Regions from separate parts of the Dactylosporangium sp. NPDC005555 genome, predicted to be linked through region 3. Evidence: riboswitches for the same ligand, from Rfam matches in the RefSeq annotation. Region 3 holds a riboswitch; each other region holds the start of a gene.

Region 1 (2,194 bases), on a different contig from region 3:
CGGCCCGAAACGCTTCGCCGACCTGCAGGAGTCCGTCCGCGGCATCACCCCGGCGGTGCTCACCGACCGGCTGCGGTCCCTGCGGCAGGCCGGGATCGTCGACCACGTCGTCCTGACGGACCTCGCCCGCACCCCCGCGTATGTCGCCACCGAGTGGGGCCGCGGGCTGGAGCAGGTCCTGGGGTCGCTCGGCCGCTGGTATTCCGCCGGCCCCGACCCGGGCACCAAGGGCGGCATGACCCCCGACGCGGTCGTCGTCGCCATGCGGACCATGGCGCCGCCGGTCCGGGCGACGGTCCCGCCGGTCGTGCTTCACCTGCACGACCGGCGCGACGCACGCCGGGCGGGCCCGCCGGTGCACAGCTTCCACACGGTCACCGACGGCGGCGCCGTACACGTGCGGACGGGCACGATCGCGAACCCCGCGGCGACCGTCACCGCGGACTCGACCACGTGGTGCGGGATCCTCTTCGAGGGCGTGGACCTGGACGCCGCGGACATCGACGGCGACCGCGCCGCCGTCGCCTCGATCGTGGCGCTCTACACCCCGCCGGTGTGACCACCGGCGGCGAGGATGGACCCGTGACCGTCGTCCTGTCCGTCCTGTACGTCACGCTGCTCATCACCGCCGTGACAGGGTGACGCCCGGCGACGCACCTGGTGGGTGCCGTCGGCGAACGTCACGTCGAGGAGCAGGATCGCCTGCCTCGGGCGGTTCCAGCGGAACCCGTACGGGCCAGAACCAGTACGGCATTTGCAAATGTGTCGAATTGCGAGGGGTCGTCCGCAGGGCCGCCTTGGGTCTGCGTTAAGTCCGCCTTAGATCGAGCCCCTTTGCTCTTCCGCGCCGTTACGTTTGTGCTGGCTGTCGGACGTCGTCGCCCCGCCGGGGCGGCCCGGGCAGCCGCCGCCGAGTCGTCGGCCGCGCCTGCTGTCCGGGCGTTCGCCGATGAGCCGGGGAACCATCCGGGGTTTGTCCCATGGGGTGAATCCGCGCCCGCCACACCGGGGCGCGGTAGGGCGCGCCTTCTTCTCGCCCGAATCCGTCAGCTAACCCGGTAGGCGGTCCGCGAAGAAGGACTGTCCCGTGTTCAACGGACGCACGACCATGCGCACCGCGGTCGTCGCGCTTGCGGTGGCGGCGCTCATCGCCCCCGCCAGTGCCGCACGCGCGGACCCGACCCCGGAAGAGCTCCAGGCCCAGATCGACAAGGGCAACAACGAGGTCGAGCTCGTCGTCGAGCAGTACAACAAGGTCAACGGCGACCTCGATGCCACCCAGGCGGCCATCGCCAAGCTGCAGGCCGACCTGGTGCCGCTGCAGGCCGACCTCGACGCCGCCCAGCACGACGCCGCCGCGTTCGCCGTCAACGCCTACAAGACCGGCGGCAACCTCGGCACCCTGTCGCTCATGCTCGGCGCGACCTCGACGGACGCCTTCACCGGCCGCGTCGGCACGCTGCAGGAGATCTCCCGCAGCCAGCAGCGCGACCTGGCCGCGTACAGCACGGCCAAGGGCACCTTCGACGCCGAGCAGCGCCGCCTCAACGACACCCTCGCCGCGCAAAGCCAGCAGAAGACCGAGCTGGCCACCCGCCGCAAGAAGATCGAGGGCGACATCAAGCGTCTCGACACCCTGCAGGCCAAGGCCGAGGCAGCCGCGGCAGCCGCCGCGAAACCCAAGACCACGGCCCCGGCGACGAACCCGGGCAAGCCCCCGGCCGTCTCCGGCAACGCGGGCAAGGCCGTCAACTACGCCTGGGCCCAGCTCGGCAAGAAGTACGTCTGGGGCGCCGCCGGCCCGAACACCTTCGACTGCTCCGGCCTGACCATGATGGCCTGGAAAGCCGCCGGGGTGTCCCTGCCGCACAACGCCGCCCAGCAATGGGGCAAGGTCCGCCACATCTCCCGCAGCCAGCTGGTCCCCGGCGACCTCGTCTTCTACAACGGCCTCGGCCACGTGGGCATCTACATCGGCAACAACCAGATCATCCACGCCCCCAACAGCCGCACCGTCGTGAAGGTTGCCCCGATCGACATCGACAGCCTCTACGGCTACGGCCGCCCGGGCTGACCCTCGATCGGCACAGACGGCGCCCCACCTCTCCCCCGTTGAGGTGGGGCGCCCGCCGTTCCGCCGCCCCGCAGCTCGACGCTGTCCTACGCCGCGTCGAGGCCAGGGCAGTACGTGGAC
Region 2 (2,194 bases), on a different contig from region 3:
GGCGGTCTTCGCCGGCCGCTCCGGATCCATCCGCGACCACGAGGTCCGCTGCGTGCGCGGCGACGGCGAGACGATCTGGATCTCCGCGACGATGTCGGTCGTCGGCGGGTCGCCGGCGTTCGCGATCACGCAGGTGCAGGACATCACCGGCCGCAAGGCGACCGAGGCCGACCTCGTGCGGCGGGCGTCCCGCGACCCGCTGACCGGCCTCGCCAACCGCGACGCCTTCGCCGGACCCCTCGCGGCCGCGGTCCGGCGGGCCCGCACCGAGCAGGTGATCAGCGCGCTGCTCTTCTGCGACCTCGACGACTTCAAGGTCGTCAACGACACCCTCGGCCACGACGCGGGCGACGCGGTCCTCGTCGCCGTCGCGCAGCGGCTGGTGTCGCTGGTTCGACCCACCGACACCGTCGCCCGGCTCGGCGGCGACGAGTTCGTGGTGCTCACCGGCAACGTCGCCGTCGCCGACCTCGGCGCGCTCGTCGACCGCCTGGAGCGCTCCGTCGCCGCACCCGTCACGCACCAGGGGCACATCATGCGGGTCCGGGTCAGCGTCGGCGTGGCCGTGATCGATGACACGGTCGAGGACGCGGGCGCCGCGCTGCGTGCCGCCGACCGGGCGATGTACCTGGTCAAGGGCGGCCGTCACGCCGGAGAGGTGACCGGCCGGGTGACAGCGTTCGGTGATCGTTCGGGTGCGCCGGGTGGATTGCCGTTGCTGCGGTTGGCCCGGCCAGAAGCGGCCCAGTAGGGTCGGGTGGTCTGCTCCGGTCGACCTGCACCCCATCGGGTGCTGCCGGGCGGGCGCCGTCGAGTCGCGAGACGTTCGCGAGCCGGGGACCCATGTAGTCCTCTGGGGTGTATCCGTGGCTGGGCCACGGTAGGGCGAAGCTTCCCGCCCGAACCCGTCAGCTAACCCGGTAGGCGGCCACGGAAGGAGTCTGCGTCGATGCTTGCCGCCCGCATGACCACGTAACGCCGCACCGCTGATTCCCCCCTTCCAGCGCGCCGTCCTCTTGGCGGCGTGCCGATGCTGCCTGCCACGAAGAGGAAATATCAGTAGTGAAGTCATTGCCACGCGAGTTCAATCCGCGACATCGCCGGCCGGCGTTCAACGCCCGGTTCGTCGCGAAGACCGGCGCCTTCTCGGTCGCTGTGCTGTCCGCCTCGATCCTGGCCGGCGTGCCGGCCGAGTCGCCGCCGTTCACCGGCCCCGCGTACGCCGAGCCGGGCGTCGTCGCCACGTCCTCGCCGCCGGCTTCCGGGTCCGCGTCGCCGTCGCCGTCTGCGTCTGCGTCCGGGTCCGCGCCGGCCGGAGGCCCGCTCGCCGCGGCGGTGCCGGTCGTGCCGCCGGTGCCGCCCGCACCGCCCGTCGTCCGGCCGGTCGCGGGCCTCGATCAGCGGCAGATGGACAACGCCGCGATCATCGTCAAGCAGGGCCGGGCGCAGGGCATGCCCGACCAGGCCCTCGTGGTGGCGATCGCGACCGCGATGCAGGAGAGCGACCTCTACAACGTCGCCAGCTCCGCCGTCCCGTCCAGCCTGCGGCTGCCGCACGAGGGCGTCTCGTCCGACCACGACTCGGTCGGGCTGTTCCAGCAGCGGGCCAGCCAGGGCTGGGGCACCGTGGCCGAGCTGATGAGTCCGGCACACTCCGCGATGCTCTTCTACGACGCGCTGTCCCGCGTGCAGGGGTGGCAGCGGATGAGCGTGACCGCGGCCGCGCAGGCGGTGCAGCGCTCGGCGTTCCCGGCTGCCTACCAGAAGCACGCGACCCGCGCGGCGCAGATCGTCGGCGCCCTCACCTGATGCCCGTGACCGCACCGTACCGGGCCGGCTCGGTGCGGTGCGGTGCGGTCACGGCAGGGTTCAGGCGGGGTGGCGGGTCGCCCAGCGGGCCAGGGCGACGAGTTCGGCGACCGCGGCCGGCTCCGGGATCGCCAGGTCGAGGACGAGCAGCGCCTGCGCCAGAAGATCCTCGGCCTGCCGGACGCACCACGTGCGGGCGCCGGCCCGCTCGATGACCTTCGCGGCGCGTTCGAGGTCGGCGTCGCTGAGACGGCTCTCGCGGCGCAGCAGGTCGTCGAGCTCGTCGGCGCCCGCGGCGAGGGCCGCGGCGACCGGCAGTGAGCGCCGGCGGCGGCGCAGGTCCGGGAACGCCGGACGGCCCGTCACGGCGGGGTCGCCCCAGATG
Region 3 (2,194 bases):
AAGACCGGCAGCTCCGAGTACAACTCGACCGAGACGTTCGTCGGCTTCACCCCGCAGATCGCGGCGGCCGGCATCGCGGTGAACGCGGACAACCCGAACGACCACGTGGGCAGCGGCGTCGCCGGCTCGGTCAACGCCGCCGTCGCGCAGAGCATCGCGGCCGCGCTGCGCGGTCAGCCGGCCCAGGCGTTCCGGCCACCCAGCCGGGTGCGGGCGCTGGGCCGCTGACCGCGCCGCGTCAGGCGGAGTATCCGCGCAGGGCGACCCAGTGCGCGAGCTTGGCCGTCGTCAGCGTGTAGTACCCGACGCCCAGGGCGTCCGCGGGGTCGGCGATCTTCACCGTCGTGCCGCCGTTGCTGTACCCCACCACCGTGAGGTAGTGGCCGCCCGGGTACGAGTGCGAACCCCCCTTGTCGTCCACGGTGGAGCCGGCGATGTTGGCGACCACGGCGTAGCCGTTGGTGATCGCGTTGACGACGTCCGCCTGCATCTGGTCGATCTCCGCCTGGGTGGCCGACTGACCGGTGATGTAGTGCGACTTGTAGAAGGAGGTCTTCGTGTACGCGTTGAGCGACCGCGTGGTGTCGTCGGCGGAGTCGGTGCCGTTGACGGTCGTGCGCAGGCTCTGGGCGACCTCGGACTGGGACGGGTACATCTCTCGCGCGGTCAGTGCGATCCGGGTCGCCGCCGGGCCGCAGAAGTAGAAGTTCTCCTGCCAGGCGAACCGGTACGCGAGTTCCTTCGCCGCCGGGGCGGCCGGTGTGGTGGCGGCGGGCGGGGCGGGCTTGGACGGTGCCGCAGACGGCGCCGCACCGGCGCGGGTCTTCGACGGGGTGCCCGCGGCGTCGGGCGCCGCCTGCGTGCGCTGCCGGTCACGCGCGGTCTGGGCGACGCCGGATCGCGACGGATCCGCGGAGGTCAGCGACTGCGTGTCGGCCGCCGGTGCGGGGGCCGAGGCGTGCACGGCCACGCCGACGGCCACGGTCACCGCGAGGACCGCCGCGGCGGCCGCGATCGGCAGCACGCGGGAGCGCGACGGGACCGGGTTCTGGTGGTGCCTGGGTTTGTACAGGTAACTCACGGGTACCTCGACAGACATGCTGGATGACGGCTGCTGTTGCCGGTGCCGGACGTGATCCGGGCGCAGGCCGGTGCGGTGAGGGCCGGTGGCTACCGGGCCGGGCCGCGGGTCGAGGTGCCGCGACACGGGTGATGCCGGGTCAGTGGCTGCACGGAGTGCTCCTTCCGGTGCCGCCTACCGGGTTAGCTGACGGGTTCGGGCGGGAAGATCGCCCTACCTCGAGGCTCAGGCCCCGCGGATTCACCCCGGTGGTGCTTGGTTCCCCGGCTCGCGTGGACGCGACTCAGCGGATCCGCCGCGGTGTCATCCGAGGTGGGTGACGGTGGGCCGGGCGGATGCGAGGGACCCTACCGGGGCGGCGGGAAGGCACCGGATCCGCCACGCTCCGCGGCTACCGGGCGTGACGACGCCGTGGCGAACGGCCCGGGTGCAGACCGCGGGCGCACGGGCCGCCCGCCGGTCGGATGCGGCGTGCCCCGGTGCACCTCGCCGGCCGCGCCCCGGCTCGGTGCGGCACGCCCAGTGTCCGGTCGGCTGCTTCGCACGCCTGGCACGACCCCGGATCCGGAGTCACCCTAGGCTCGCCGGATGCTCCCGGGCGCCGACGATGACCAGCAGTTCAGCGGTGCGCACGTGCGCGGTCCACGCCACCTGCGCCGCTCCCGCCGCGGGAGGCACGCGGCCCGCTTCCGGCTGCGCGCACCCGTGCCGCCCGAGATCCGCCGGTACGCCGTGATCACCGCCGCGGTCACGGCGATCGGCCTGTCCCCGACGCTGTCGTCGTCGGCCGGACCCGGCCCCGTGCCGGTGAACAGTGCGGCGCTCGCCGTCGACGCCGGACGTTCGGCGGCCGACGGGCCCGCCTCACGCAGCCGCGCCCGGAAACCCGCCGACGGTGCGGGCACCGTCCCGCCGCCGGCGGCGAAGGCCACTCCGGCACCGACGAAGGCCGCCCCGGCACCGTCCGCCGCGCAACCGGCATCGCCGGCGGCACCGGCGGCGCCGTCGCCGACCGTGCACGCGCCGGTCGGCGGGCTGACCCAGGCCGAGATGAACAACGCCGTCGCGATCGTCGACGTCGCCCGGCAGCTGAGCCTGCCGCGGCGCGCGGCC

What was found. Region 3 has a riboswitch for cyclic di-AMP ahead of ABZS58_RS04365 (C39 family peptidase). Riboswitches for the same ligand answer to the same signal wherever they lie in the genome.
Region 1: it holds a riboswitch for cyclic di-AMP, as region 3 does, so the genes downstream of both, ABZS58_RS11765 (NlpC/P60 family protein) here and ABZS58_RS04365 (C39 family peptidase) in region 3, are expected to answer to the same signal.
Region 2: it holds a riboswitch for cyclic di-AMP, as region 3 does, so the genes downstream of both, ABZS58_RS15960 (hypothetical protein) here and ABZS58_RS04365 (C39 family peptidase) in region 3, are expected to answer to the same signal.

The regions. Positions count from the first base shown of each region.
Region 1 is NZ_JBEXDG010000008.1:103,481-105,674, reverse strand. Features, by position in the region: gene ABZS58_RS11770 (helix-turn-helix domain-containing protein) at 1-559, shown strand, start outside; cyclic di-AMP (ydaO/yuaA leader) riboswitch at 935-1,080, shown strand; gene ABZS58_RS11765 (NlpC/P60 family protein) at 1,088-2,074, shown strand; gene ABZS58_RS11760 (hypothetical protein) at 2,161-2,194, opposite strand, start outside.
Region 2 is NZ_JBEXDG010000012.1:29,180-31,373, reverse strand. Features, by position in the region: gene ABZS58_RS15965 (diguanylate cyclase) at 1-751, shown strand, start outside; cyclic di-AMP (ydaO/yuaA leader) riboswitch at 799-942, shown strand; gene ABZS58_RS15960 (hypothetical protein) at 1,063-1,809, shown strand; gene ABZS58_RS15955 (polyprenyl synthetase family protein) at 1,870-2,194, opposite strand, start outside.
Region 3 is NZ_JBEXDG010000003.1:16,248-18,441, forward strand. Features, by position in the region: gene ABZS58_RS04360 (transglycosylase domain-containing protein) at 1-228, shown strand, start outside; gene ABZS58_RS04365 (C39 family peptidase) at 239-1,081, opposite strand; cyclic di-AMP (ydaO/yuaA leader) riboswitch at 1,238-1,380, opposite strand; gene ABZS58_RS04370 (hypothetical protein) at 1,670-2,194, shown strand, end outside.